3 regions of the Arabiibacter massiliensis genome follow, and region 2 is predicted to be linked to each of the others. Evidence: predicted binding sites of a transcription regulator. Region 2 holds the regulator's gene; each other region holds the start of a gene.
What was found. The regulator LexA, encoded in region 2, represses DNA repair genes until DNA is damaged. The targets are predictions, from matches to a motif close to CNAACANNTGTTNG.
Positions count from the first base shown of each region.

Region 1: a site for LexA is predicted at 3,446-3,459, ahead of FX134_RS06515 (tryptophan transporter). Genes of this name have one in related genera too.
Region 3: a site for LexA is predicted at 4,570-4,583, ahead of FX134_RS06705 (YeiH family protein). Genes of this name have one in related genera too.

Region 1 covers NZ_LR698996.1:1,484,476-1,494,546, reverse strand. Annotated here, with positions in the region: gene FX134_RS06530 (MDR family MFS transporter) at 1-579, opposite strand, end outside; gene FX134_RS06525 (TetR/AcrR family transcriptional regulator) at 794-1,426, shown strand; gene FX134_RS06520 (IS110 family RNA-guided transposase) at 1,740-2,948, shown strand; gene FX134_RS06515 (tryptophan transporter) at 3,694-4,323, shown strand; gene FX134_RS06510 (energy-coupling factor ABC transporter ATP-binding protein) at 4,459-5,298, shown strand; gene FX134_RS06505 (energy-coupling factor ABC transporter ATP-binding protein) at 5,295-6,140, shown strand; gene FX134_RS06500 (energy-coupling factor transporter transmembrane component T family protein) at 6,137-6,907, shown strand; gene FX134_RS06495 (LysR family transcriptional regulator) at 7,097-8,002, opposite strand; gene FX134_RS06490 (FAD-dependent oxidoreductase) at 8,217-9,920, shown strand; gene FX134_RS06485 (cytochrome c3 family protein) at 9,924-10,071, shown strand, end outside.
Region 2 covers NZ_LR698996.1:540,609-550,679, reverse strand. Annotated here, with positions in the region: gene FX134_RS14520 (hypothetical protein) at 437-583, shown strand; gene FX134_RS02365 (hypothetical protein) at 580-1,053, opposite strand; gene FX134_RS02360 (MerR family transcriptional regulator) at 1,199-1,633, opposite strand; gene dut (dUTP diphosphatase) at 1,720-2,166, opposite strand; gene nrdR (transcriptional regulator NrdR) at 2,166-2,612, opposite strand; gene FX134_RS02345 (hypothetical protein) at 2,710-3,018, opposite strand; gene lexA (transcriptional repressor LexA) at 3,133-3,771, shown strand; gene hflX (GTPase HflX) at 3,844-5,160, opposite strand; gene miaA (tRNA (adenosine(37)-N6)-dimethylallyltransferase MiaA) at 5,335-6,300, opposite strand; gene miaB (tRNA (N6-isopentenyl adenosine(37)-C2)-methylthiotransferase MiaB) at 6,290-7,651, opposite strand; gene FX134_RS02320 (stage V sporulation protein S) at 7,661-8,011, opposite strand; gene FX134_RS02315 (ATP-binding protein) at 8,154-9,257, opposite strand; gene rny (ribonuclease Y) at 9,273-10,071, opposite strand, start outside.
Region 3 covers NZ_LR698996.1:1,557,664-1,567,734, forward strand. Annotated here, with positions in the region: gene FX134_RS06690 (choice-of-anchor D domain-containing protein) at 1-707, opposite strand, end outside; gene uvrB (excinuclease ABC subunit UvrB) at 1,085-3,235, opposite strand; gene FX134_RS06700 (hypothetical protein) at 3,326-3,601, opposite strand; gene FX134_RS06705 (YeiH family protein) at 4,713-5,786, shown strand; gene coaE (dephospho-CoA kinase) at 5,858-6,454, opposite strand; gene mnmA (tRNA 2-thiouridine(34) synthase MnmA) at 6,451-7,509, opposite strand; gene FX134_RS06720 (acyltransferase family protein) at 7,797-9,716, shown strand; gene rpsA (30S ribosomal protein S1) at 9,985-10,071, opposite strand, start outside.

The DNA of each region.
Region 1 (10,071 bases), 940 kb from region 2:
GTCCTTGTTCGTGTCGCCGCCGCGCTCCAGCACGAACGCGCCGATGAGCACCACCAGCACGGAGAGCGCCGTGATGATGTAGAACATGTCGTGCCAGGTGTAGCGGTCGATGATGACGCCCGCCACCGTGGGGCCGATGGCCGGCCCGAACGCGATGACGATGCCGAACAGCCCCATGGCCGTGCCGCGCTTCTCCACGGGGAACGTCCACATGAGCACGGTCATCACGAGCGGCATGAGGATGCCGGCGCCGGCGGCCTGCACGAGGCGACCCAAAAGCAGCACGGGGAAGCTGGGCCCCCAGCCGGCCAGCGCGCTGCCGGCGGTGAACACCACCATGGACACCAGGAACAGGCGCTTGGTGGTGAAGCGGTCGGTGAGGAACGCCGTGATGGGAATCATGATGGCGTTGACCAGGGTGAAGCCGGTGGTGAGCCACTGGGCCGTGGACGCGTCCACGCTCATCTCGGCCATGACCGAGGGCAGGGCGGGGGCCACCACCGTCTGGTTGAGAACGGTGACGAACGTGCCGAACACGAGCACCGCCAACATGATCACTTGCTTGCGCGACAAACCCATAAAGCTGCTTCCTTCCGCCGAGAGACATGCTGCCGCGAACAAAAACGCCTCCGGAGCAGGCGGCCCATGCCGGCAGCCTGTGTTCGGAGACGTCCGTCGTTCGCGATTGACGTGATTTACACCCAGTATAAGTATTCATTCGGTAGATGAAAAGAGCCCGAAACGCAGGATATGGTACGCTGCACTGAAAGCACATCATGGCGGACGGAAGGATATGCGCATCGTGGGGCAGGAGTCGACGGAAGGGCTGCGCTACCGCAAGAAGCTCAAGGCGCGGCTGGCGGTGGAGCGGACGGCGCTCGAGCTGGTCATCGAGCGGGGATACGACGGCGTGACCGTGGAGGACATCTGCGCGCGGGCCGAGATATCCAAGAAGACGTTCTTCAACTACTTCTCGTCGAAGGCCTCGGCCATCATGGGGCGCATGGACGCGTTCCCGGACGAGGTGCGCCTGGCGGAGATACTGGAGGAGCACGCCGACGCGTGCTACCTGGACGTGCTGGTGGGCGTCGTGGGCACGGGCGCGGCCTCGGGGGTGGACGAGGAGGTGGTGAACCTGCGGCGCGAGGCGCTGCGGTCGATGCCGCAGCTGTTCTTTCAGGGGCAGCGCGACCTGCTGAACGTGCAGGGCTCCATCGCCGCCGCACTGCGGGCCTACCTGGGCGAACATCCCGAGCGACGCCTGCTGGCGGGCCGTCCCGTGGAGGAGGAGGCGCTGGTGGCGTCGTCCACCGCCATCGGGCTGGCGCGCACGCGCTCCATGCTGCACGTCTGCGGCGACGAGGAGCCCTCGGCAGCCGACACGCGCCACCTGGTAGCGGCGTACCTCACCGCCGGCGGCGAGTAGGATGCGCGCCCGATGTCATCCTGAGCGGAGCGGCGCAGCCGCGGAGTCGAAGGATTCTACGGGGATTTTTCTCTATAATCCTGCCCCGGGAGGGCGAAGGGCCCTCCCGGCCGGCTCTCCCGGATCCGGACATGGCTCAGATCGAAGGTGCTTCTCTTGCTAGGGCTTCGGGATCATGCCACCGGATCCGCGGGCTTGCGCTTATCGCTGATAGGTTGTTGCTGCCGCACGCGCGGCGTTCGTAGAATCCTGCTGGAGCGGAGCCTAGGAGCCTTCAAGCCGGCTCGGTTCTCGCTTTCAGGAGGTGGTGCGCATGGATGCCCGGGATATGGACTACGAGGTCTTCTGCGGCATCGACGTGGGCAAGTCGGGGCACTTCGCGGTGAGCTTCAGGCGCGATTCCCTCGAGCCCGAGATGAGGAGGGCGATCGCTGCGGACGAGGCTGATATCAGGCGCGCGCTCGCCGACGCGTCGGGCGGCTCGCGCATGCTCGTGGTGGTCGACCAGCCCGGCGGCTTCGGGGAGCTTCCCGTGGCGGTGGCGCGCGACATGGGCTTCGACGCCGCCTTCATATCGCCCAAGGACTTCCACGACCTCGCCGTGCTCTACTCGGAGGGGAAGAGCGATGCGGCCGACGCGCTCGTGATAGCCGACGCGCCGCGCAGGCACCCGAGGCTCGTCCGCCTCGTCGCCGAGCGCGAGGAGGCCCTTTCGGAGCTTCGAGTCCTCACCCGCGCCCGCGCCGACGCGGTGCGCGAGCGCACCCGCGCCTACAACCGCCTCCACGACTGCCTGGAGAGGGGGTGCCCGCCGCTCGAGGAGCTCTTCGCGGGCGACGCCCTCCACACCTCGCTCGCTCGCGCCGTCATCGCGCGCTACGGGGGCCCCGCGGGCCTGCGCCGGGCGGGCGAGAAGCGGGCGGCGCAGTGGGCGTCGAAGCTCAAGGGCCAGGCGAACCGGGGCCCCGAGAAGATCCGCGAGGCGTTCGAGGCTATCGGGCGGATGGGGGTGGCGCTTCCCGCGGCGGGCGCCGTCGAGGCGCAGGCGGAGAGGCTCGCCCCGCGCCTCGACCAGCTCGAGGAGGAGGTCGCGGCCGCCGAGCGGGAGATAGCGCGCATCGCGGACTCGCTGCCCGAGATCGCCCTGCTCCAGAGCATGCCGGGGATCGGGCCCGTCTACGCGAGCGTCATCGTCGCCGAGATCGGCGGCATCGGGCGGTTCGCGGACGGGAACCGCCTGGCCTCCTACGCGGGCATCGCCCCCGTCAAGGACCAGTCGGGCAAGAGGGACTCCTCGAAGAAGTCCAAGAAGGGCAACCGCAGGCTCAAGGCCGCCTTCCTGGGCTCGGCGGACGCGGCGCTCGACTGCGACGGGGCGTCCAGGGCCTACTACGACAGGAAGCGCGCCGAGGGCAAGCTGCATAGGCAGGCGCTGCGCGCCCTGGCGCGCCGTCGCGCGGACGTCATCTACGCCATCCTGTCGAGCGGGCGCCCCTACAGGCAGCCCGCGCCCGCGGCCTAGAGAAAGCGGCGGGGTTTTCGCCGAACCCGCGCCGCGCATACCGGGCCGCCGCCCCCTCATTGTAGCAGGGGGCCGGGTCCTCGCGCCCTCGATCCGCTACCTGAAAACGCGATACGGGCAAAGTTTTTGAAAGAAAAAATCCCCATAGGTTGATCCCGTGCGGCGACAGCCGTGACGCTTACTGCTGTCGCCGCACGGGATCCTTCGACTCCGCTGCGCTCCGCTCAGGATGACAGGCGCACGCTTTGCACTTCCGCGCTCTATTTCCAGCAAATTACTTCTTGACAGCTTTCCCCACCTTTGTGCTATAGTTCGCGCTACAACTTAATAGCTGAAACCGATGAGGCGAAAGTCAAGCCATCATGAGCACTCACAGAGAGCGGGCGCAGCTGGGATTCCCGCAGTAAGCTGGATGGTAAATGGTTCGCCGAGGGAAAGGGGAAAGGAAGCCGCGCGGCGGCGACCGAGTATCTGGACCGTGAGCCTGCGTTAAGGGCAGAACATGTGTTGGCATGTTCGTGAGAGGGTTCCGCAGCGCGGAATCAACTGTGAAGGTGGCACCGCAGGTTGCAAGACCTGTCCTTCGATGAGAAGGACAGGTCTTTTTCATTGCGGGGGCGAATCGCCGAAGCCAGGCAGTTGAGTGCGTGAGGCGCATCCTCAAGCGGAGTTCGTGCCGGCAGACCAAGAGCCCCGGGAGGGGCACATGACCGGCGGGGATACCGCCAGAAGGAGAACGAGAACCATGGAACAGCAGATCAAGCGCGAGGTTGCGACGCAGGCGGCAGCGGCGGCGGCAGAGGCGGCCGCGCCCCGCAAGCGCGAGGTGGCGGCGGCGCCGAAGAAGGCGGGCCTCTCCACGCAGGACCTCATCCTCATCGCCGTGTTGCTGGCGGCGGGCGCCGTGCTCAAGCTCACGGTGGGGTCGCTTTTGTCGTCGATGGGCATGAAGCCGAACTTCATCATCGCCATGTACTGCCTGGCCATCATCCTCACGCGCCCGAAGCTGGGGCAGACCCTGATCATCGGCCTTTTGGCGGGCCTCATCTGCCAGATCCCGCTGCTGAACGCCACGCCTTTGCTGAACATCCCATCTGAGATTCTGGGCGCGCTCGCGTGCGGCCTGCTCATCAAGGTGCCCATGAGCATCGGTGGCAAGCTCGACCTGAACCCGCTCGTGAACACGTTCATCTCCACCGTGGTGTCCGGCGGCACGTTCGCGCTCCTGTCCATCTACATCAACGTGGTGTCCACCGGCGGCGACGTCATGGTGGCGCTCGCAACCTACGCCGCCATCGTCTTCGGCACGGCGACGTTCAACTGCATCCTCGTGCAGGTGCTGGCGATGCCCCTGAAGAAGGTCCTCAAGCGTTAGCGAACGCCTAGGTTGAACGTAGGGCAAGGGCTCTGCCCTTGCCGCAACCTACGGAGCGATCGCGGCCGACGGCAAGGGCAGAGCCCTTGCCCTACAGGACGAACGCCATCCGCCACGATTCCGAAAGATTTCATCATGATAGAGATACGCGATTTCACCTTCCAGTACCGCGAGAGCGACCGGCCGGTGGTGCAGGGCATCGACCTGGCCATACCCGACGGCGCGTTCGTGGGCATCACGGGCGCAGCGGGGTCGGGCAAGTCCACGCTCACCTACGCGCTCAACGGCATCGTGCCGCATTGCTACCCGGGCGACTTCTACGGCTCGGTGGTGGTGGAGGGCCTGGACACATGCGAGACGGAGCTCACCGACCTCTCGCGGGTGGTGGGCAGCGTCTGCCAGGACGTGGACAGCCAGTTCGTCACCTCGGTGGTGGAGGACGAGGTGCTCTACGGCCTTGAGAACTTCGGCGTGCCGCGCGACCAGATGGAGGCGCGCGTGGCCCAGGCGCTCGCCGACATGGGCATCGCCGATCTGCGCGACCGCGTGATCTCGTCGCTCTCCGGCGGGCAGAAGCAGAAGGTGGCCATTGCGTCCATCCTGGCCCTGCAGCCGCGCGTGCTCGTGCTGGACGAGCCCACGGCCGAGCTCGATCCGGCCAGCTCGCGCGCCGTGTTCGACCTCTTGGCCACCTACGCGCGCGAGCACGGTACCACGGTCGTGGTGGTGGAGCAGAAGATAGCGCTCTTGTCCCAGTACGCCACCATGCTGGTCATCGTGGACGAGGGGTGCATCCGCTTCGCCGACGGGCCCGCGCGCGTGATGGAGCACACCGACGAGCTCAAGGGCATCGGCGTGAACTGCCCGCGCGCCACCACGCTCATGAACCGCCTGCGCGACCAGGGACTCTACGACGGGCCGGCCGTGCGCAACGTGGGCGAGGCCTGCCGCGTGCTGGAAGGGGTGCTCGCATGATCGAATTCGAGCACGTGAGTGCCTCCTACGAGGCGACGCTGCCCATCCTGCAGGACGTGAGCTTCACGGTGGAAGACGGCGAGTTCGTGGCGTTCGTGGGCACGAACGGCGCGGGCAAGTCCACCACGATGCGCCTGGTGAACGGCCTGTTGAAGCCGAGCGCGGGGCGCGTGCTCATCGACGGCGTGCCCACAACCGAGCTGCGCACGAGCGAGCTCGCGCGGCGCGTAGGGTTCCTGTTCCAGAATCCCGACAGCCAGATCTGCTGCAACACCGTGCGCGAGGAGCTGCTGTTCGGCTTCCGCGCTTTGGGGCAGGACGGCCCCGAGGCCGAGGCGCGGGTGGACGCCCTCATGGGCGAATTCGGCTTCAATGCCGACGACGACCCGTTCCTTTTGAACCGCGGCGCGCGGCAGCTGCTCGCGCTCGCGTCCATCGTGGTGCTCGCGCCACCGGTGGTGGTGCTCGACGAGCCCACGACGGGCCTCGACTTCCGCGAGTGCGAGAAGGTGATGGACATCATCCGGCGGCTGCACGAGGGCGGCACGACGGTGATCATGGTGTGCCACGACATGGAGGTGGTGGCCGACCACGCCGCGCGCTGCATCGTGATGAGCGAGGGCCGGGTGGTGGACGACGGCCCCACGTTCGACGTGCTGCGCAACCACGACACGATGGCGCGGGCTTCGCTCGAGCCGCCGCAGATCGTGGGCATCTCGCTCGCGCTCGCGCAGGCGATGCCGCAGATGGTGGGCACGGCTGTGGCGCGGGCGAACGACCTGGACGAGATGACGGCGGCCGTGGCCGAGGCGGCCGCGTGCGGGAAGGGAGGCTCCCGATGAGCCAGTTCTTGGAGTACGTTCCCGGCACGAGCCCGCTGCATCGCATGAACCCGGTGGCGAAGCTGGCCGGCGCCGTGCTGTTCGCGCTCGCGTGCTTCTGCACGAGCAACCTGGCGTTCCTGGCCGTGCTGCTGGCCGGCGCGCTCGCGCTTGCGGCCTCGTGCGGCATGATACGCCCGACCGTCGGCCTGATGAAGGCGGTGCTCGCGTTCTCGCTCATCCTAGCGGTGGTGCAGGTGCTCACCACGCCCGTGGGTACGCCGCTCGTCGTGCTGCCGTGGGGCTTCATCGGCACCGGCAGCCTACTGGCGGCGCTCACCACGGTGGTGCGTCTCACGGCGGCGGCCATCCCGCTCTTCCTCGTGTTCTACGTGACGAAGATGAACGACATCACGAACGCCGTGGTGAAGGTGCTGCACGTGCCGTACAAGTACGCGTTCACGTTTACGTCCACCATCCATTTCATCCCCGTGTTCATGAACGACATGCAGGGCATCATGGAGGCGCAGACCGCGCGCGGCGTGGAGTTCGACCAGGGCGGCATCGTGAAGAAGGCGCGCCTGATGGTGCCGCTGTGCGTGCCGCTGCTGGTGAGCAGCGTGCGCAAGACCAACAGCGCCGCCATCGCCGCTGAGGTACGCGGCTTCAACCTGCGCACTTCGGCGAGCGGCTTCAAGGAGTACCCGTTCGCGGCCCTCGACGTGGCCGCGATCGCGGCCACGCTCGCGCTGGTCGCCTGCGCCGTGGTGTTGGGGATCGTGCTGTAGCGGTTGCGGGAAGCGGGGGCGTCGGACGAGGAAATGGGGTTACAGAAAAGAAGTGGCGGAAAGAACCCCTGCCTTCCTGCCAGGCCCGGGTTTTTCGATCGGCTCTCATACGTCAATGATGCAACGTCGGATCGGTACCAAAAAACGAACTACGTAGTGATCGAAGTGCTTTTTTCGCGTTCGATTCCCCTAAAAAGAAGCTGCTTCGCGCTCGATGATGTCGACGAGCTTTTGCAGTTCGGGTCTCGAGTCGTCGATGCGAACGTACGCGTTCACCGTTTCGGGGCGGCCCGTGTCTATTTCTTTAATGAGGTAACCGTCCATTTCGACGCTATCTTGGGGGATGATGCATATGGCATCCTCTTTGCAGAGGGATATTCTGAATTCGTCGACGTTGTCCCCCGATTTCAAGACGACTCGCGGAGTGAAATCCAGGTATTTGAAGAACTCTCCGAGTGCGACGCGTGCCGACTCAAGACCAGGGCTTGCCGGTAGGCCGAATGTCGCTCCACGCAGATCCTCCAGTCCAATTGTCTGCATGCGGGCCAGCTCTGAATCGGCCCGCACTCTGACCTTGTGTGTCGGATACTGCTTCAACTCGACTTTTTTGACGCGTATCGTGGGATAGCTTTCGCTCAGGTATTCCTCGACGCACGCATTGCAAGCGAAGCAGTCGATTTCTCCCGCCTCGAACGCGGCGAATACGCTTTTGCTTGATACGTCCTTCATGGAAACGTCAACAGAGTCGCTTTCGCGGGAGAGTTGAGACGAAATGCGCAAGAAAAATGAGAGAGTATCGCGGGTGAAAGGTCGCGCTAAAGTAATCTCCCTGGTAGAGGACGCGTCGCGCAACGCTTCGATGGCTTTGTCGTGCAGCTCGATCAATTCGCATGCGTATTCGACGAGCATTTTGCCTTGGAGGCTCAGCCTCGCCTCTCCTCTGTCCCGAACGAAGAGGGGAGATCCTATTTCCTGCTCCAGTTTTGCAATGTGGGAGCTAAGAGCCGATTGGCTCATATGCAGCCTCTTTGCCGCAGCACGATACCTAAGGGACGATGAAAGCTCGAGAAATTCTCGGAGAACCTCGATTTGCATGGTGCCTCCCCTCGCACATTGCGTACCAGTATACACGTTTTCCCCATGCCCCCGTCCGCATCTTGGGATCCCCTAATCGTAAAACGCGAACACGCTCTCGCAAGATGTGTTGTACGACGTAAGAGAACGGATCAAAACCGACCGAAGAGCGCATTAGACTGGCCGATGACGGGCTTCGTTTGAATGAGGCTGAACGGCAAGGAAAGGGAGAATCATGAGCAAAAGGCAAAATCCGGTCATGCGGGACGGAATATCGCGGCGCAGCTTCCTCGGAGGAGCTGCCCTCGCAGTCTTGGGAGCGTCGTCGCTCACCCTCGGGGGATGCGGATCGCAAGGATCGGGGTCGGCGTCGCATCTTCCCGAATCTTGGGACGAAGAATGCGACATCCTGGTCGTTGGGTACGGCGGGGCCGGAGCCGCAGCGGCCATCACGGCAACCCAAGAAGATCTTGGCAAGGTTTTGGTGCTTGAAGCGGGGCCCGAGGGAACGGAGGGCGGCAATACCCGTGTTTCCGGGAATCTCATGTTCATACCCGACAACGCCTCCGATGCCGTCACGTATCAGAAAGCTCTCAACGGGCCGTATGAAGTAGAAGACGAACTCCTGCAGGCGTGGGCGGACGAGCTCGTGAAGAATGTCGAGTGGCTTAAGGATCTCGGAGCGACGATGAAGAGCATGCCCCTTTTCGCACCTGAGTTTCCCGAGGTCGAGGGGTCGAAAGGCGCTAAAACGTACTGTGTGGACGGAAAGTTCAACATGCCCTCGCTTTGGGAGGCCCTCAAGGAGCAGGAGGAGGCCCTTGGCTTCGCGGTGCGGTATGGGCACCGTGCAACAAGACTCATCCACGACCCCGAGACCCGCGAAGTGTTCGGCGTTTCGGTGCAAACCGAAGAAGGAGCCGAGAAAAAGATTAAGGCCAGCAAGGGCGTGGTTCTTGCGTGCGGAGGTTTTGAGAACAATCTCGAAATGATGAAAACGTATTACGAGCTTGGCTGCTCAGAAGTTCGCCCTGTCGGTACGCCTTACAACAGGGGCGACGGTTTCAGCATGATCGAGCCGCTCGGAGCGAAGCTCTGGCACATGAACAACACGGCTGGAAATGGCTATTACGTCCGTTCCGGTGGAGCTGAGGTAGAGAATGTCGGGCCTTTCGCCTTCTCGGGGAAGGACTACATCTATGTCGGCCCCGATGGAAAACGTTTCATGTATGAAGAGAAGACAGGACTTGCGCGCCATGGCAAGATATACGAGCGCGGTACCTGGATCACCATGCCCACGCCGACGCCTGCCTATGCGATATTCGGTCAGAAGAGCTTCGACGCGGCCCCTGTGGTCACGACCAACGTCCAGGCCTCGTTCATGTGTGCCAACAAGCTGTATTTGGCAGAGGACAACCAGAGCTTCGTGGACAAAGGGGTCATCTCGAAGGCCGACACCATCGAGGATCTAGCAGAGGCCATCGGGTACGACCCGCAGGTGCTCAAAGACACCCTCGAAGCGTACAACGCATCGGCCGCTTCGGGTACGGACGGGGAGTTCGGCAGAGGGGAAGCCGTGTACGACAGCTTTTCGATGGCGAATAACGTTGCGGGCGGCGACGGCGGCGACGGCGATGGGGTTTTTGTCGCTATCGAGCCTTTTACGCTTGAGGCCATCGAGGGCCCCTTCTATGCAATCGAGCTTGTCCCTCGCGTCCTCAATACGCAAGGTGGGCCCAAGCGCACAGCGAAAGGCGAAGTGACCGACACCGAAGGACGCCCCATCCCCCGCTTGTGCGCAGCGGGAGAGTTCGGTTGCGTCTACTCGTACATGTACAATGGCGGAGGAAATGTTTCCGAAGCGCTTTCGTCGGGTCGTACAGCCGTTCGCACCATTGGCTCTCTTGAGCCATGGGATTCCACCGAGTCTGGGAAATAGGCCATGAAGAAGATCATAACCCTTTCGGCCTGTATGTTGATAGCTGCGGCGCTTGCCGTGACGGCGGGCTGCCAGCCAAAAGAGCAGGAGGGCGTGGTGAAACAGGCTGATGCTGGAAACGGTTCCTCCGGGATCGAGGTCGCCTGGAGCG
Region 2 (10,071 bases):
TGGAGAACAGGGGCTCTGAAGCAACGCTGCACGCGCATCATGCTTCTTCCGCACAAAAAACCTCGGCGTGAAAGGATCCCGGCGGGCCGAGCAGCCTCCGGTTTTTCGCGACCTGGGAAAACGCTGGAAGCCTTCCGCTCAGGGGAGCCGATGCGCGTCCGTTTTTGCTTCCGGACCTTTCACGCCGAGGTTTTTTGTGTCGAGCAACCCAGATTTACGTGCAACAGTGGAAAGGATCCGGTTGTACGCCATGTGCAAAACGATCTACAGGGGGAGGAGGTACGACAGCTCTGCCAATCTCAGTTCCCATCCCGCATCCCGCCGCCGCATCTGCCATTCCCTGACTTTACATAAGACATGTTATCATCAAAATGGACATACAATATTAAGGAATCTGATTTATCATATTGCAGAGGGATTCGCGAAGGAGCGTCTAATGGAGAAACACCTGCATATCAGCTTCTCATTCGCATTGGTCTTTTCGGATCATGCAGTGAAAAATGAAATTTGCATCGAGCCCTCATCTCGCAAAACGCTGTTCGATCGGCTCAAGACGGTATTTCTCGAAATGCGCCTACGCTAGCCCCAGGTTGATGACCCTGCGGCTCCGCTTCCGGGGTCCATTGCGAAGCCGGCGTAGTCTCCGCTTTCCATCATCTGCATGACCTCGGGCAGCAAGATGAAGAAGGAAATCCCGTTGAGCACGAGCGCGATGGCGCACAAGACGATGCCGACGGCGCTCGAGCGCTTCAACAGCGCGGCAGCCGCCCCGACGCGCGTCGTCCTCGTCACCAACTGCTTGAGCCGTGAGTTCGCAACGATGGCGCACACGAGTCCGACCGTGCTCAGCAGCACGCCGCCCAGGAAGAGCGACACCGGGCCGGCGATGTTCGCCACCATCACGAGCGTCTGGGCCTTCTTCAGCTGCTGCATGTCGAGCACGTTCGGCTGCAGGCTCGGCGAAAGGCCGGGCTGGCGCTCGTCGGGATCGGGTTCGGCCCCGTTTCGAGGCGGACGAGGGGGCTCGGGAGGCAAATTGTCGCTGTCGCTCATGGCAATCCTTCAATAGGTCGATTTTTCATGCCTCTGACCTGGGGTTTTATAAACGAGGCTCTGAGAGCCGTTCTAAGGCCCTATCTTGCCCTCGGACGACTCCTAGGTCATGGAAATCGGCGTTTTCTCTTCGCTCAAACGGGTACTATAGCATTGCGGGCCGGCCGCCGGGTCGATCCGCAGACAATTCCACACCCGCCGCGCGAAGACGGCCGAGGCACTCCTGAAGCTCGGCCAACTGGTACTCGAGCACCGTCTCCTGCGCGAGTACGATATCGCGCCGCTCGTCGACCGAGCGCGCGCCGCGCCTCTGAAGCTTCACGTAGTACTGAATGCCCTCGATGGACAATCCGCTTTTGCGGAGCGCATCGACGAAGTAAAGCTGGGCGATGTCGGCTTTCGAGAACGTGCGGATCCCGCGGTGGTCGCGCGCCAGGTTCGGGAAGAAACCGCATTTGTCGTAGTAGCGGATCGTGAAGGCCGAGATGCCCGTCTGGTCGGCGACCTCGGCGATGCCGAAGCACGGCAGGACGCTCGCATCGCCATGCTCCTCGAAACCGCTTCGCTCCTCGTCGGCCATCGTCGCCTTCCCCGGTTGTTGCTTAGAGTAACTCTAAGCAACCGTTCTCTTCGACGGTTTTCACGTTAGAGTTACTCTAACGCTCCTTACATCCTCACGCCGCTGCTGCCGAAGCCGCCCGCGCCGCGCTCGGTCTCGGGCAGCTCCTCGCTCGGATCGAACTCGACCGCCGGGACCTGGAGCACGACGAGCTGCGCGATGCGATCCCCCCGCTTCACGGCGAACGGCTCGTGCGCATCGAGGTTCACGAGGACGACCCCCACCTCGCCGCGGTAGTCGCTGTCGATGAGCCCGGGCGCGTTCACGAGGGACACGCCGTGCTTGATGGCGAGGCCGCTGCGAGGCAGCACGAACCCGGCGTATCCGCGCGGGATGGCGAGCGCGATGCCGCAGGGCACGAGCTTTCGCTCGAAGGGCTGGAGCAGCACGTCGCAGGTGGAGCGCAGATCGACGCCGGCATCGCCTGCATAGGCGTAGGCGGGCGCGGGAAGATCGGGATCGAGCCTTTGCAGGGGCACGCGGAGGACGGCCATCAGCGCAGCTCCTCCAACGCGGCGGAGAACTCCTCGACGTTCTGGAAGTCCTTGTACACGCTCGCGAAGCGCACGTACGCGACGTCGTCGAGCTTCGCGAGGCGCACGAGCGCCATGTCGCCGAGCTCCTTCGAGCCGATCTCGGTCTTCGACGCGTTGCGCAGCTCGGCCTCGATGCTGTCGATGAGGGCCGCGATCTGCTCGGGCGCGATCGGGCGCTTGGCGCACGCGATCAGCAGGCCCCGCATGAGCTTCTGTCTATCGTAGGCCTCCGAGGAACCGTCCGTCTTGATGACGATGAGCGGGTTCTCCCCCAGCCGCTCGTAGGTAGTGAAACGCCTTCCGCAGTCGAGGCATTCGCGGCGGCGGCGTATGGCCGTGCCGTCTTCGGAAGGTCGCGAATCGACCACTTTCGATTCGGGGTTGCCGCAGGAAGGACAGCGCATTCAGGCTCCTTAGATCGCTTTCCGATCAGCCTAGCACACTATATATTGTGGCTCAATTGACGAAAGAGAATCGCGCAAAAAACCCTCCCGCCGGCCTTCAGACGCCGAGCACGGCCAGGAGCGCGACCGCCGCGAACACGATGCCGGCGACAACCGCCTGCCATGGCGCGATGCGGTCGTAGGAGCGGCCTTTCGCAGTGCCGTAACGTAGGCTGCGGACCAGTTCCGAGCCGAGGATCCTATCGCGCGCGCCGCAACGCTGAGCGCCGAGGGAGCCATGGGCCGCGCAGGGAGCGGCTTGTGCCGGGAACTTGATGATGGTCCCCCGGCTGGAAGACGGATGAGAAAGCTTCGGCTGCAGCGCGGAGGTGCCGTTCACTGGATAGCGCATCGCGAAATTCTTCATCTTTCTTGCTCCTTGCTCTTGCGTAGAACCTATGTTCGCATATATAATAGTCCGAACAAAGGTTCATGTCAACAAGTTTTAAAACATTTGTTCGGTTGAAGGAAAGGACGAGAAATGTCCGAGAAAGTGACGAAGCGTCAGCAAGCGGTTCTCAGCTGCATCGAGGATTGCATCCGCGAGAAGGGCTACGGCCCCACCGTGCGCGAGGTGTGCCAGACCTTGGGCCTCTCCTCCCCCTCCACCGTCCACGTGCACCTCAAGGCGCTCGAGGAGAAGGGCCTCATCAAGCGCGATCCCCTCAAGTCGCGCTCCATCGCGCTCACCTATCCGCTCGAGGACGCGGCGCTCGCCACGAACATCGTGCAGCCGTGCTTCAGCAAGATCGTGAACGTGCCGCTGGTGGGCAACGTGGCGGCCGGCTCGCCCATTCTCGCCGAGGAGAACATCACCGACACGATCTCGCTCCCCACCGACATCGTGGGCGACTCGCCCTCCTTCCTCTTGTCGGTGCGCGGCGAGAGCATGATCGAAGCCGGCATCAACGACGGAGACTACGTCGTGGTGAAGGAGCAGCCGGTGGCGAACAACGGCGACATCGTGGTGGCCATCGTCGACGACGGTGCCACGGTCAAGCGCTTCTACAAGGAGCCCGACCATATCCGCCTGCAGCCCGAGAACTCCACGATGGAGCCCATCATCACCACCGACTGCGCCATCGCGGGCAAGGTGGTCGCGGTCTTCCGCCGCCTGTAAATGCCCGACGCCCCCTCGACACGGGAGAGCCGTCGTCGAGGGGGCGTCGTCAGGAGCGTCGGACGCGGGCGCTCAGCCTCTTTCCACCGCGAAGGGCCTGAACGATCCGGCATAGGAAGGCGCTGCCAGCATGACGATGCGCGTGCCGCCCTCTTCGTGCGTTTCCGACAGGATATGGCAGCGCTCATGAGCCACCGACACGAGGTCGCCGCGGCTGTAGGGCACGAGCACGTCGAGATGCTCGTCGTGGGCCGAGGCGACGCGGGCGATGTGGTCGATCAGCTCGGCAGTGCCCTCCCCCGTCGCCGCCGACACGAACTGCGCCTGGGAATGGCGCGCTTTGAGGGCTGCAAGCGCCTCGTCGTCGAGCAGGTCGCACTTGTTGAACACGAGCACGCGCCCGAGGTCCTGCGCATGGATCTGGCCGAGCACGTCCTCGACGGCGGCTATCTGCGAAGCGTACTCCTCCGACGAGGCATCCACCACGTGAAGCACCAGGTCGGCGCCCGTTATCTCGTCGAGCGTTGATTTGAACGCCTCCACGAGCGTGGTCGGCAGCTTCTGGATGAATCCCACCGTGTCGGTTATGGTGATCTCGCGTCCCTCGGGCAGCACGAACTTGCGCGTGGTGGAGTCGAGCGTGGCGAACAGCTTGTCGTAGGCGAGCACGTCGGCGTTCGTCAGACGGTTGAGCAGGCTCGACTTGCCTGCATTCGTATAGCCGGCCAGCGCCACCTTGAACATGCCGCTCTCGTAGCGGCTCTCGCGCTGAACCGCCCGCACCTCGGCCAGATGCTTGAGTTCGCGCTTGATGGACGTGATGCGCTTGCGCACCATGCGGCGGTCGACCTCCAGCTGGCTCTCGCCCTCGCCGAAGCGCGACCCCACGCCGCCGCCCATGCGGTTGGAGGCCAGGTGGGCCCACATGCCGCGCAATCGCGGCAGCAGGTACTCGTTCTGCGCGAGGCGCACCTGCAGACGGCCCTCCTTGCTGGTGGCGTGCAGGGCGAAGATGTCCAGGATGAGCGCCGTGCGGTCGATGACCTTGACGTCCTTGCCGACGGCCTTCTCCAGGTTGGCCTGCTGGGAGGGCGTGAGCTCGTCGTCGAACACCACGAGGTCGGCCCCGTGGGCACGCGCGAGCTCCGCCACCTCCTCGGCCTTGCCGGTGCCGACGAACGTTTTGGGATTCGGGGAATCGAGCTTCTGCGACGTCGCGGCCACGACGTCGGCGCCGGCGGTGTCGACGAGCCGCTCCAGCTCGGCGAGCGACGAGGCGAGCGGCCAGGTCGAGCCCGGGCGGTCGACGCCCACGAGCACCGCCTTCTCGCGGCGCTGCTCGGAGACGGGAACCATCCCGCGCATGATGACGGATTCTAATTCTGACATGGGGCAATCCTTTCCCAGAGACGGATCAAGACGGTACGAGAAACGATCACCTCGGCTGCATGGATGCTCCTTCGCTCGACGGAGGGCCGCGCTCAACGGCGCGCCATCATCATAGCATAGAGGACGGCCGCGCCGAAAACCGCAGGGAAACGGATGCCGTCCGACCCGCCTGCCTCAGGCGTCCGAGCGCTCGAGCAGGGCGAGGGCCTCCACGACGAGCGCGTCGGCATCGCCCGCGTCGGCATCGATCCAGCGGATGCGCGCGTCCTTGCGAAACCACGTGCGCTGCCGCTTCGCGTAGCGATGCGTCGCCGTCTTGATGCGCTGCACGGCCTCATCGAGGGTCGTCTCGCCGTCGAGCGCGGCCGCGATCTCCTTGTACCCGATGGCCTGCGGCGCCGTGATGCCCTCGCGGAACCCGCGCGCGAGCAGCCCGCGCACCTCGTCTGCCAGCCCCGCCTCCATCATCGCATCGACGCGCGCGTCGATGCGGGCGCGCAGCATGTCGGGATCGACCGAAAGCCCGAGGAAGACGGCGGGCACCACCTGGGGAATCGCCGAGAGCTTGGCGCGCTGCTCGGCATAGGTCGCGCCGTCCTCCAAAAGCTCGAAGGCACGCGCGACGCGCTTGACGTCGGCCGGAGGGATGATGGCCGCGCTCGCCGGGTCGCGGCGCTCGAGGAGGTGCCAGAGCGCCTCGGCTCCCTGCTCCTCGGCAATGCGCATGCACCGCTCGCGCACAGGGTTGCCCACCTGCTCGCCCGCGGGAAAGTCGTAGCCGTCGATGGCGGCGCGCACGTAGAACCCCGTCCCGCCGCACAGCACGCAACGCCGCCCCCGCGCGTCGATATCGCGGAAACGCCCGCGCGCGTACTCTTGGAACAGCGCCGCGGAGAACGGCTCTCCCGGATCGACGAGGTCCAGGCCGTGATGGGGCACGAGGCGCTCGGCGGGCGGGAGCTTGCCCGTGCCGATGTCCATGCCGCGGTAGATCTGCATCGAGTCGGCGCTCACCACCTCGCCCCCGAGCTCGCGCGCGAGGCGCGCCGCCACGTCGGACTTGCCGGACGCCGTCGGCCCGACGACGCATACGACGGGCGCGACAAGCGAGAACTCAGGGGCCGTGGTATCAGCGGCCATCCACGACCTCGCCGGCGAGGTACCAGGTCTTCGCCTCGTCGACGCGCACCTTGACGATGCTTCCGGCGAGGTCCTGGGCGCTTGCCCCGGCGGGCGCGGGCGCATGCACGGTCTGGTTCTTCGGGCTCTTGCCCGCGAGCAGCCCCGCGTCGCGCTTGGACGCGCCCTCCACGAGCACGTCGACCGCCGCGCCGAGATCGGCCTGGTTCGCCTCGAAAGCGCGCTCCTGCACGAGGTCGACGAGGCGGTCGAAGCGCTGCTGCACGACCTCGCGCGGCGTCGCGTCCTCGATCGAGGCGGCCGGCGTGCCCTCGCGCTTGGAGTAGATGAACGTGAACACCTGATGGTAGCCCACCTCGTCCACCAAACGGTACGTGTCCTCGAAGTCCTTCGCCGTCTCGCCGGGGAACCCGACGATGATATCGGTCGAAAGCGCGATCTCCGGCAGCGCCTCGCGGAGCTTCCGCACCAAACCCAAGTAGTGCGCGCGCGTGTAGCGGCGGTTCATGGCGGCGAGCACCGCGTCGGAGCCCGACTGCACGGGCAGGTGCAGCGCCGGCATGAGCGAGCGCAGCGTGGCGAACTTGCCGATGACCTCGTCGGTGAGGTCCTTCGGGTGGCTCGTGGCGAAGCGCAGCCGCTCGATGCCGGTGGCGTCGAGCGCATCGAGCACGGCCGCGAAGCGCGGGCTTCCGTACAGATCGCGCCCGTAGGAGTTCACGTTCTGCCCCAGAAGCGTGATCTCCTTCACACCGGCGGCCACGTAGCGCTCGGCCTCCGCGACGATGTCCTCGAGCGGACGGGACTTCTCGCGTCCGCGCACGTAGGGCACGATGCAGTAGGAACAGAAGTTGTTGCACCCGATGGTGATGGGCAGCCATGCCGCCCAGTCGTGCTCGCGCGCGGTGGGCAGCTCGGTGGGAAACGACGAGGCGGCATCGAGCACCTCCACCTGATGGCCGCCCTCCTCGATGGCGGCCTCGAGCAGCCGGGGCAGCGCGCCGAGGTTGTGCGTGCCGAACACGACGTCGAGATGCGGCAGCGCGTCGACGAGCTTCTCCCCGTCGCGCTGGCCGATGCAGCCGCCGACGGCGACGACGCGCTTCGAGAGCGGCGAGCCCGCGCGCAGGGGCACGTTCTTGAGGGATGCCACCTGGCCGTACAGGCGCGTGTCGGCGGCTTCGCGCACGCAGCAGGTCATGAACGCGACGATATCGGCGTCCTCGATCGACTCGACCTGCAGCGCGCCCATGCCTTCCAGCATGCCGGCGATGCGCTCGGAGTCGTGCTTGTTCATCTGGCATCCGAACGTGCGGATGCAGAACGTAAGGTTCATGAAGGGGGTCTGCATGGGCGCGGTCTAACGTGCGGCGGGGCTGCCCGGCTGGGCTCCGCCCGATGCGGCCGGAACGGTTCCGCGCAGATAGCGGGGCTCGACGGTGAAGCGGATGGCGGTGCGGTACTCTCCGTCGATGACGATGTCGGCGAACGAGGGGACGCACGCGATCTCGATGCCGACGGGAGACAGGAAGCCGCGCGAGATGGCGATGGCCTTCACCGCCTGGTTGACCGCGCCGGCGCCCACGGCCTGGATCTCGACGCACACGCCGTCCTTCACCATGCCGGCGATGGCGCCGGCGACGGAGGCGGGCGACGACTTCGACGATACCTTCAAGCAGCCGATGTCCGGCTTGTTATCAGTAGTGGACATGCATATCCTTTTTCGTTTGGTCCGTTACGCGTGCGTTTGGCTCATGCAATATGCTCGGCGATCAACATCAAATTTGCATCTGTTATTCTACCTATTCAGCCCTGCGCGCGCAACCTGCCCGTATGCGCTCCGACAAGGAGTTTCAGCGCAGCTTCTCCACGGGGATGAACACGCGGATTCCGTCTTTGCCCACACGGACATCGGGCACTGCGCCGGGCTCGAGGTAGTAGGCGCGGGCGAGCTCGCCGAACGCCTCGGCCACGCGCTCGGAGAACGCCTCGAGGTCGGCCGGATCCACCCTCAGGCCGCGCGCATCGGCCCCCGCCGGACGTAGCGCGGGATGCGCCGCCTTCGTCGCGCCCGGGTGCGGGGCGCCGTCCTCCCCTGCGATGCGCACGCGCGCGAGGAGCGGCTCGAGCGGCTCGATGCCGCCGTCCATGATGCGCCGCGCCGAGCGCTCGGACAGGAGAAGGCCCAGCTTGGCCGCCTCCTCCGCGAGCATGGCGGGATCGGCCGCCGTCGCGAGGCGCTTGCAGACGGGAAGCTCGGAGGAGTCCGTGCAGAACGCACGCACGGCGGAGGTGAGCGACGAGAGGCCGAACGCGTAGAGCGTAGCGGCGATATCCGTGGCCGATCCCAGGTAGACCGTGCACGCGCGCCGGCTCTCGAGCGCGAACTCGCAGGCGGTGCGCAGGATGTTCTTCGGGCCGCGCACGGCGACGCTTCCGGACTCCGTGCGCTCGAACGTGGGGAACGTCGACTGGTCGGTCTTCTCGCCGAGGCGATCGAGGTCCGTCTCCACCACGAACGCGGCGCCCATCCCGGCATCCGATGCGGCAATGCGCGCCGACGCGGCGTTCACCGCGATGGAATAGAGCGCCATGCCGCGCCCGTGCACGCCCCACTTGTCCATGTGCATGGTGTCGAGCTTGGATGTGACGCGGGGCTCGAAGACGCGCTCATGCATGGCGGGCGGCACGCCGTCGCCGTCGTCGACCATCACGATGCGCCGCCGCCGCTCCTCTCGCGTGGCCGCCACGAAGACGCTCTTCGCGTTCGCATCGCGCGCGTTGCGCAGCATCTCGATGACGACGTCCTCGGTGGAGCGGATGTCGTGGGCGGCCTGGCGCCGCTCGGCCTCGGCGCTCCTCAAACGGACGAAGCCATCCCCGAGGTCGGCTTCGACCCGGAGATGGCTCATCCCGCAGACGTTCTCTATGAAGCTCTCGAGCGCTTCGTCGGCCACGGTGGGCGCGCCGTCCTACTTCGCGATGCCGACCGCGCGGCTCTCACGGATGACCACGACCTTCACCTGGCCGGGGTACTGCATCTCGTTCTCGATACGCTGCGCGATGTCGTGCGCGAGCACGGTGGTGGCGGCTTCGTCGACCGCCTCGGGCTCCACCATCACGCGCACCTCGCGACCCGCCTGGATGGCGTAGGTGCGCTCGACGCCCTTGTAGGAGTTCGCGATCTCCTCGAGCTTCTCGAGGCGCTTGACGTAGGCGTCGAGGGTCTCCTTGCGGGCACCGGGGCGCGCGGCGGACACGGCGTCGGCGGCCTGCACGAGCACGGCGAGCACGCTGGAGGGCTCCACGTCGTTGTGGTGCGCCTCGATGGCGTGCACGATGTCGGGCTTCTCGCCGAAGCGGCGCGCCAAGTCGGCGCCGATGACGGCGTGACTGCCCTCCACCTCGTGGTCGACGGCCTTGCCCAGGTCGTGCAGAAGGCCCGCGCGCTTGGCCGGGATGGGGTCGAGCCCCAGCTCAGAGGCCATGACGCCCGAGAGGTAGGCCACCTCGAGCGAGTGGTTGAGCACGTTTTGGCCGTACGAGGTGCGGTAGCGCAGACGTCCGAGCGTGCGCACGAGCTCGGGGTGCAGATCGTGGATGCCCGTGTCGAAGGCGGCCTGCTCGCCGGCCTCCTGCACACGCTGGTTCACGAGAGCCTCGGCCTTGCCGAACATCTCCTCGATGCGCGCCGGATGGATGCGCCCGTCGGCGACGAGGTTCTCCATGGTCACGCGGCCGATCTCGCGGCGAACGGGGTCGAAGCACGAG
Region 3 (10,071 bases), 1.0 Mb from region 2:
CCGTCCAGCTCGTTCAGGCCTTCGTCGAACCCCCCGTGTGACGCGTCGATGCTGTTCTCGGATCCCGCCTCCAGGACTATCTCGACGGGGCCGAAGTTGAAGATCCTCAACCCGCACCAGGACTCTGTCACCACGTTGTGGAAGCCGTTCAGGAAGAGGGTATGGTCCTCCACCCGCCAAGCGCCCTTGTTCCTCTCGTAGGGAACCCTGAGATTGTCATCGGTGAACAGGTTCCAGGGGTTGGTCGCATCCCTGTTCTCCGGCCCGAAGTACAGGCCGTGCGATTCTTCGGATGCGGGGGCGGCGTCTTCCGTCTGGGTGTCGGGCGACGCGGAGAGGAGCTCGGGGGTCGCCGACGGGTCGGCGGCGTCCTGGGTGGCGGCGTCATCGGAGGTGGCGTCGCCGCCGCTCGCGGTGTCGGCCGGACCCACCGTGATGGAGGGGCCGCCCTCGGGATCGGCCGGCGCGATGTCGATCGAGGGGCCTTCGGCGTCGCCTTCGGGGGCGGTCGGCTCGACGGTGATCGAAGGGCCGTCCGTACCGCCGTCAGGGTCGGACGGCGTGCCGTCCGACGTTTCGTCCTGCTGCCCTTGCGGCTCCGCAGGCGGCGCGGCCATCTCGGCAAGCGCGGTCGGCGGAATCGACATCGACACGGCCAGAACGAACGAAAGGAGAACGGTCCCCAGCTTCCAACGACGTGACCTCATATGAAACCCCTTCGACGGAACGCCCCAACATGCCTACGCTTTTCAGTGCCGACACGCTCCCATGGCAGCCGAAGGGCGGCGCATGGTGCTGACGCTCAGCAGGCTCGATGCGACTGCGACCCCTGTGCAAGGGCATTGGGAAGAGAGTACCCCTCCACCAACACCAGTATCACATCAAAAAGACCCGATGTCGAGGGCAAAGGAAAGGTGGGGCCCCTGAAAGGCCCCCAGCCAAGCCCCCATCCCCAACAAGCGAGGCTCCCCGTATCATTTTGTCATCCTGAGCGGAGCGCGCAGCCCCCCTCTTTGTCATCCTGAGCGGAGCGCCGACAGGCGCGGAGTCGAAGGATCCCCCGCGGCGCCAGCAGGACCCCCTCCTACGACCGGCGGCTGCTTCCGTAGGCGGCGTTCTTGCGGTTGCCGAAGGCGCTGCCCTTGCGGGCGCCCTTCTTGAGGTCCTTCAGCACGTCCTCCTCGCTTGAGCCCTCCACCTGCACGCGCAGCTTCACCACCTGGTCGCGCAGGCGCGCGGCCTCCTCGAAGTCCATGCTGGCCGAGGCCGCGGCCATCTCGTCCTCCATCGACTGGATGATGCGCAGCACCTCCTCGCGCGAGAGCGCCGCGAGCTCCTTGTTCACCTGCTCGGCCGTGGTGTTGCCCACCTCGTCGGTGACGTAGTCCATGATGTCGTTGATGGCCTTGCGGATGGTCTGCGGCTCTATGCCGTGCTCCTCGTTGAACCGCTGCTGGATGGCGCGGCGCCGTCGCGTCTCGTCGATGGCGAGCGCCATGGAGTCGGTGGTCTTGTCGGCGTACATGATAACCTGGCCCGATACGTTGCGGGCCGCGCGGCCGATGGTCTGGATGAGCGAGCGGTGGTTGCGCAGGAAGCCCTCCTTGTCGGCGTCCAGGATGGCCACGAGCGACACCTCCGGCAAGTCCAGGCCCTCGCGCAGAAGGTTGATGCCCACCAGCACGTCGAACTTGCCCTGGCGCAGCTCGCGCAGTATCTCCACGCGCTCGAGCGTGGCGATGTCCGAGTGCATGTAGCGCGCCTTCACGCCCTGGTCGAGCAGGTGGTCGGTCAAGTCCTCGGCCATCTTCTTCGTGAGCGTGGTGATGAGCACGCGCTCGTTGCGGGCCGCGCGGTCCTTCGCCTCGTCGATGATGTCGTCGATCTGCGAGGCGCTGCTGCGCACGATGATCTCGGGGTCCAGCAGGCCCGTGGGGCGGATGATCTGCTCCACCTGCTGCTGGGTGACCTTCTCCTCGTAGTCGCCGGGCGTGGCCGACACGTATACGAACTGCGGGATGCGATCTTCGAACTCGTCGAAGCGCAGCGGGCGGTTGTCCAGGCAGCTGGGCAGACGGAAGCCGTGCTCGGCCAGCGTGATCTTGCGCGAGCGGTCGCCCTCGTGCATGCCGCGGATCTGCGGCACGGTGACATGGCTCTCGTCGATGATGCAGAGGAAGTCCTTCGGGAAGTAGTCGATGAGCGTGTAAGGCGGCTCGCCCGGCTGGCGGCCGTCGATGTGACGCGAGTAGTTCTCGATGCCGGAGCAGAAGCCCATCGTCTCCATCATCTCCAGGTCGTAGTTCGTGCGCATCTCCAGGCGCTGCGCCTCCAGCAGCTTGCCCTCCTCCTTGAACTGCTGCAGGCGCTCGCGCAGTTCGTCGCGGATGGTGGTGAGGGCGCGGTCCATTTTCGGGCGCGTGGCTACGTAGTGCGACGCGGGCCAGATGGGCAGCGCCTCGTAGGTGTTCAGCACCTCGCCGGTGACATGGTCGATTTCGGTGATGCCCTCTATCTCGTCGCCCCAGAAGTCGATGCGCACCGGGTTGTCGGCGTAGGGCGGGAACACGTCGAGCGAGTCGCCGCGCACGCGGAACGTGCCGCGCTTCAGCTCGTAGTCGTTGCGGTCGTACTGGATGTCGATGAGCTCGTGGATGACGTCGTCGCGATCCATCTCCTTCTGCTTGTCCACGAACACAGCCATGCCCGCGTAGTCCATGGGGCTGCCGATGCCGTAGATGCAGCTCACCGACGCCACCACGATGCAGTCGCGCCGCGAGAGCAGGGCCGATGTGGCCGCATGGCGCAGCTTCTCCACCTCCTCGTTGATGGAGGCGTCCTTCTCGATGAACGTGTCCGATGCGGGTACGTAGGCTTCCGGCTGGTAGTAGTCGTAGTACGAGACGAAGTACACCACCGAGTTGTTGGGGAAGAACTCCTTGAGCTCGCTCGCCAGCTGGGCCGCGAGCGTCTTGTTCGGCGCCATGACCAGCGTGGGCTTCTGCGTGGCCTCGATGACCTTGGCCATGGTGAACGTCTTGCCCGAGCCCGTCACGCCCAGCAGGTTCTGGTAGCGCAGGCCGCGCTCCACGCCCTCGGCCAGCTTCTCGATGGCCTGCGGCTGGTCGCCCGCCGGCTCGTAGGGCGACACCACTTCAAACGGCGTGGCCGCCAGCCGCACCTCCGGCAGCTTGCCCTCCATCTCCATGCCCTCGATGTTCGAAAGATGCGCCACGCTAGCTCCTTCCCGCACACATAAGGCACCCAGTGTAGCACAGCTCTCGCAACATGAACAGATGTTCGTGAGAAAACCGTTGCCAAACGCTCAGGAAGCCGCCAAGTCCTTCCGCACCAAGCTGCGCAGGTAATCCGAGCGGCTCATGCCCAGCTCCGCCGCCCGCTTGTCCATGGCCGCCACCTCCTGCGGCGTGTCCTTGAACCCGACGAACTTCAGCTTCTCTCCGAACTTGAGGGGCCGCCCCACGATGATCTCACCCACGGGCTTGCCCGGAAACTCCCCGCGCGTGGCTGCCTCTTCCCACTCATCAAGCTGTTTGCTCGTTACCCCAAACATCTTTTCGAGCTCTTCCGCTGTTTTCACTTTTACCTCCTCACTAAACCGAGTTCCCGAAGTGCCTTGACAGTCGGCGGCGTAAGCGCATGATAGACAAGGGTTCCAAACGGCTTCGCTACGCCGACCATCTGAATAAACCGCCCTGCTCTATCAGAGCCAACGGCCAGTATCTGATGATCGTTCGGCGCTTCACGATGCCTTTTTCGCACGTAATTCTGCCAAGCAAAAGCAATCTCAGACTCCGTTAGACCATGCTTGAGGGCATGCGGGTGAATCACAACGTCCATTGCAACCGTCACCTAGCCTTTTGTTAAACGTAATTGTAAAACGAAATTTTTCTAAAGTCAAACAGCTGAAGACCGCTCACACTGTGCGCTTTACCCATTGATAAAGGGGCGGAGTGAGGGAGTCGATCTCGCCCCCGATGTAAACTCCTCGAATTCGAGGAGTTTACATTCCTCGTTATGCAGCGAGATATAGTCGCCACGGACTTCGCCCTCGTAGTAGGCCACCTCGACGCCTTGGATTTCCATCGTGTCGCGACTTGGCATAGAGCATCACCCCTCCAACCATTCCGTGGCTGAGAGGATCTTGCAAGCGTGGTACGGGCGGGCGCGGAATGTTCGCCGTCTCTATGGGCATCCGACCGGGCACCGATCAGAAGCGCTTGCACTGGCTCTGTTTTTCGATTGATGCCAATATAGCATAGTTTACGAACTTTTGTTCTGACTTCTTGCTTAATCCTGCGACCGCGTCCTCCTGCACGCGAATCGGGGCTGCCTGACACGAAAATCCTCGACGTGAAAGGTTCAGAGGCGGAAAAGGGCGGCCGCCGGCTCCCCCGAGCAGTATCCCTCGGCATTTTCCCAGGTCGCGAAACCCCGACGCTCGCGCGGATCGCCGAGGTCCTTTCACGTCGAGGTTTTTTGTGTCAGGCAGCCCCGATTCGCGTGCACCCCCCCCCGAGGTGCTCGATTGCGCGCCAAAGGAGAGTCAGAACTTTTGTTCACTTATTTTTACCGCACGCCGATTCGCCGTCCCTCGCAAAGGGCTCGAAATCGACCCCTTTGCATGCGGCGACGCCGGCGGTGGTATACTCTCTCGCCATCTGCGAGGGACGGGAAGCAAAGGATCGAGCATGGGCGCTATTATGAAGCATCTACCTGGGGTGGCCGTATGCCTGGCCATCGCCGTGCCGTGCTGGTTCATCGGGCAGGCCTTCCCCCTCATCGGAGGGCCCGTGTTCGCTATCCTGGCCGGCATGGCCATCGCCGTCTTCTGGAAGCTGCCCCGACGCGGACGCGCCCAGTCGGGCATCGCGTTCACCGGCAAGAAGGTGCTGCAGGCGGCCGTCGTGCTATTGGGATTCGGGCTGAACCTCGCGCAGATCGCCCAGGTGGGCATGATGTCGCTGCCCATCATCGCCTCCACCATCGCCACCGCCCTCATCACGGCGTACCTGCTGCACAAGATCTTGCGCATGCCCTCTGAGATCTCGACGCTCATCGGCGTCGGATCGTCCATCTGCGGCGGCTCGGCCATCGCGGCCACCGCGCCCGTCATCAAGGCCGACGACAAGGACGTGGCCCAGGCCATCTCGGTCATCTTCCTGTTCAACGTGCTGGCCGCGCTCATCTTCCCCACGCTGGGCAGCGTGCTCGGCATGTCCAACGAGGGATTCGGCCTGTTCGCCGGCACCGCTGTGAACGACACGTCCTCGGTGACGGCCGCCGCCGCAGCCTGGGACGGCATGCACCCGGGCTCGAACGCCCTTGATCAGGCCACCATCGTCAAGCTCACGCGGACGCTGGCCATCATCCCCATCACGCTCGTGCTGGGCATCTGGATCGCGCGCCGCGACAGCCACGACCCCGCCGCGCTCGAAGCGCAGGCGCACAGCGTGGTGAAGCCCGCCGGCAAGCTGGGCGGGTTCAACCTGCGCCGCGCGCTGCCCGTGTTCATCGTGCTGTTCCTGCTCGCGTCCGTCGTCACCACGGCGGCGGTGGCCGTCGGCATCGACGCCGCCGCGTTCGAGCCGCTCAAGACGCTGTCGAAGTTCTTCATCGTCATGGCCATGGCCGCCATCGGCCTGAACACCGACGTCGTGCACCTGGTGAAGTCCGGCGGCAAGCCCATCCTCATGGGCCTGTGCTGCTGGGTGGCCATCGCCGCCGTCAGCTTAGGGATGCAGCACCTGCTGGGCTTGTGGTAGCCCTTGAACAAGAAGCCCCCGACGCGCAACGCCGGGGGCTTCGTTTTAGACGGATGAATCGCGCGAAGCCCTTACAGCTCCTTCTCGTACTCTCCCCACCAGGCGAGCACCTGATTGCGCAGCTCGTCGGGGGTGCCGTCGTTGTTGAACACCACGTCGGAGGCCTCGATGCGGTCGGCGTCGGTGATCTGGCGGGCGATGCGGCGGCGTACGTCGGCCTCGCCGAAGCCCGACGCCACGGCGCGCTCGATGCGCACGTCGAGCGGCGCGAGCACGGCGATGACCACGTCGGCGTCATGGGCGAGCGACGACGTGCGGTTCTTGAACACGGAATGCTCCACCACCACGGCCTTGTTGCCAGCGGCTTCGAGCTCGGCCACCTTATCGCGGTAGGCGTCCTCGATACGCGGCACGGTGATGCGGTTGAGCTTGCGCGTCTCGGCGGGGCTCACGAACGCCTTGTGCGCAAGCGCCTTGCGGTTCACCTCGTCGCCGTCCATGATGTCGGCGCCGAAGGTGTCCACCAGCTCCTCCTTCACGGTGTCCCAGGTGAGCACGTCGTGGCCCACCTTGTCGAGGTCGATGAACGGCAGGCCCGCGTCCACAAGGGCCTTGCGGGCCGTCGACTTGCCGGCGCCCATGCCGCCGATGATGAACAGCTTCTTCATACCGATGCTACCTCCTCGATCATGCCGCCTCCGAGCACGGTGTCGCCCTCGTACAGGACGGCGTACTGGCCCGGCGCCGTCGTCGGCTGGGGCTCGTGCAGCGCGATCCGCACGCGCTGGCCATCTTCGGGCTCTATGATACACGGAACCGCCCGGCTGCGGTACCGCAGTTTCACCATCGCCTCGCGCTGCTCGGCCAGCGCGTCGAACGCCTGCCAGTTCATGGGGCACGCGACCGCGGCCGCCACGCGCGCCTCGTCGGCGAACCCCACCACCAGCCGGTTGCGCGCAACGTCCTTGCCCACCACGTAGTACGGCTCGGCCGCGGCGATGCCGATGCCTTTGCGCTGGCCCACCGTGTAGCTCGGCAGCCCCGAGTGGCGCCCGAGCACGCGTCCCGCGCGGTCCACCACCTCGCCCGGCTCGCCCGCCACGCCGCGCTCGCGCAAAAAGTCGCGGTAGTCGCCCTCCACGAAGCAATTGTCCTGGCTCTCCGGCTTCTCGGCCACGGGAAGCCCCAGGTCGGCCGCGATCACGCGCACCTCCGCCTTCGTCATGGCGCCGAGCGGCAGCACGAGGCGCGCAAGCTGATCCTGCGCGAGCAGCGCCAGCATGTAGCTCTGGTCCTTGCGCGCGTCGAGCGCGGTCTTCACCACGAAGCGCTCGCTGGCGGAAAGCTGCGCGATGCGGGCGTAATGCCCGGTGGCGATGCGCTCGCAGCCGTGCGCGTCGGCCGCCTCCGCAAGCGCCGGCATCTTGCAGCGCGCGTTGCAGCCCACGCACGGGCTCGGCGTGAGTCCCTCGGCGTAGGCGCGCGCGAACGGCTCCACCACGCAGCGCTCGAACAGCCCCGTGCACGCATGCTCCACGTGCTCAATCCCCAGCCGCGCGCACACCGCCGCCGCATCGGCCACGGCCGCGTCGGAGGCCGCGTCGTCATGGAAGCGGCACGTCACGCCCACCACCTGGAAGCCCGCGCGCAGAAGCAGCGCCGCCGAAACCGCGCTGTCCACCCCCCCGCTCATCCCCAGCGCGATGCGCCCTGCCGTCGTCATGCCCGCTCTCCTTCGCTCGACCCACGTCTCTTTCGTGAGTGATTATAGGGCTTCGCGCCCCTTCTTCGGCCGAGAGGAGCCTGTGCAATCGATGCCTACACCAAAACCGAAGCACGCGGGTCGGTCCAACCCCCGCCCCTCGCAGCGACACCGCTTCCCGCGTTCAACCGTTCGTGAAAATCCTCCGTTGAAGCGCCTCGCCGTACCATAAAGAGGTGCGGACGAAGCGGAGAGCGCTATACTGTGGCCTTGCGCTTCGGGACGGGAGGAGAACGGGAGGAGGCTCTGTGCCGGGCACGAAGAAATCACGCTACATCCCCGCGCTCGACGGCCTGCGCGCGTTCGCCGTCCTCGCGGTCATCGCCTACCACATGGGCCTCGCATGGGCGCCGGGCGGCCTTCTGGGCGTCACGGTGTTCTTCGTGCTGTCGGGCTACCTCATCACCAGCCTGCTTCTCATCGAATGGGACGACACGGGGAAGATCGACCTGCCGCGTTTCTGGCTGCGCCGCGTGCGGCGCCTGTTCCCCGCCATCGTGCTGGTCATCCTGTGCACGGCGGCGCTCTGCACCCTCCTCGACCACAGCCTGCTCACCAAGCTGCGCGACGACATGTGGGCCGCGCTTCTCTGGGTGACCAACTGGTGGTACATCTTCCACGACGTGTCGTACTTCGAGGCGCTCGGCGCGCCCTCGCCGCTCACGCACTTCTGGTCGCTCGCCATCGAGGAGCAGTTCTACCTCGTGTGGCCGGTCGTGCTCTTCCTCGCGCACAAGCTCGGCGCCAAGCGCACGACGATGCGCAACGCCACCCTGGCGCTGGCGCTGCTCTCGGCCGCCGAGATGGCGCTGCTCTTCGATCCCGCCGCCGACCCGAGCCGCGTGTACTACGGCACGGACACGCGCGCGTTCTCGCTGCTCATCGGCGCATGGCTCGCGTTCGTCTGGCCCTCGCACCTGCTGGGCGCGAAAAGCTCCGTGCACCTGACGAAGAACGTGCGGGCGGCCTTCGACGGCGTCGGCATCGCCGCGTTCGCGGGCCTGGTTGCCATGGCCGTGCTCGTGGACGGGTTCTCGCCGTTCTGGTACTACGGCGGCACGCTGCTGGCCTCGGTACTCACCGCGGTGCTCATCGCCGTCATGGTGCACCCCGCCAGCCTGCTCGGGCGCGCTGCCGGCGCGAAGCCGCTCGTGTGGGTGGGCCTGCGCTCGTACGGCATCTACCTGTGGCACTACCCGCTGCTTCTGCTCATGAACCCGCGCACGTTCACCGGCGAGACGCCCTGGTGGCTCTACCTCGTGCAGCTGGCGGTCGTGTTCGCGTGCGCCGCCTTCTCGTACCGCTTCGTGGAGGACCCCATCCGCAAGGGGGCCATCGGCGCGTTCGCCAAGCGCGTCCGCGCGCGCGAGGTGGACGTTCCCGCCTGGCTGGGGAAGCGCGCCGTCCCCGTCTGCGCGGGCGCCGTCGTGGTCGCTGTGGCCGTGGGCGGGCTCGTCTTCGTGCCGCCCACCTCGGCGCTTGAGGGCGGCGACCTGCTCAAAGACGAGGAGGCGCACGTCGCCGGCATCCCCGAGGTGCCGCCCGAAACCCCGGCCGACGGCGAGGCGCCGGCCGTGCAGCCCGTGCTCGATGTGCTCATGATCGGCGACTCCGTCTCGGTGCGCGCCATCCCCTACTTCGAGGAGGCGTTCCCCTACGGCGCCATCGACGCCGCCGTGAACCGCCAGATCTATGCGGGCGCGGAGGTGTACCAGCCGTACGCGGAGCAGGCCATCGTCGGCGGCGCCGTCGTGTTCGCGCTGGGCACGAACGGGCCCGCGAACGACGAGGAGATCGACGAGCTGATGGCCGCCGTCGGAACCGACAAGCAGGTGTTCTTCGTGAACACGCGCAGCCCGCAGCCGTGGGTGGGCGAGACGAACGACGCCCTGGCGCGCGCCGCCGAGCGTTACGGCAACGCGAGCGTGATCGATTGGCACGACGCGAGCGCCGGACAGGACGCCTACTTCGACGGCGACGGCACGCACCTCACCGAGGAGGGCGCGCAGGCCTACATCGACCTCGTCCACGAAGCGGTGGCGCCCTACCTGCCCTCGCACGAGGAGGACGACGAGGCCGCACGCCTCAAGTCCCCCGCCGAACTGGCCGTCGAAAGCGCCCAAGAGGCCGCGAAGGCGCTCATCGAACGGGTGCCGCAGGCGATATGACGCCGCCTGTTGTCATCCTGAGCGGAGCAAGGCCCTCTCATCTTGTCATCCTGAGCGAGCGAAGCAAGTCGAAGGATCCCCCGCGGCGCCAGCAGTGACGCTTACTGCTGGCGCCGCGGGGGATCCTTCGACTCCGCTCCCTTCGGTCGCTCCGCTCAGGATGACAGAGGGGGTCCCACCGCGCTCCGCTCGGGATGACAAAAAGCAAAAGAGGGGCCGGTCGCGATGACCGGCCCCTCTTCATAGGTTCAGCTTGAGGGCGTCGCCGTTACTCGGCGGCGGGCTCCTCGGCGACCGGAGCAGCCTCTTCCTTCTTCTCGGCCTTCTTCTTGGCCGGCTTCTCCTCGGCCTGGAT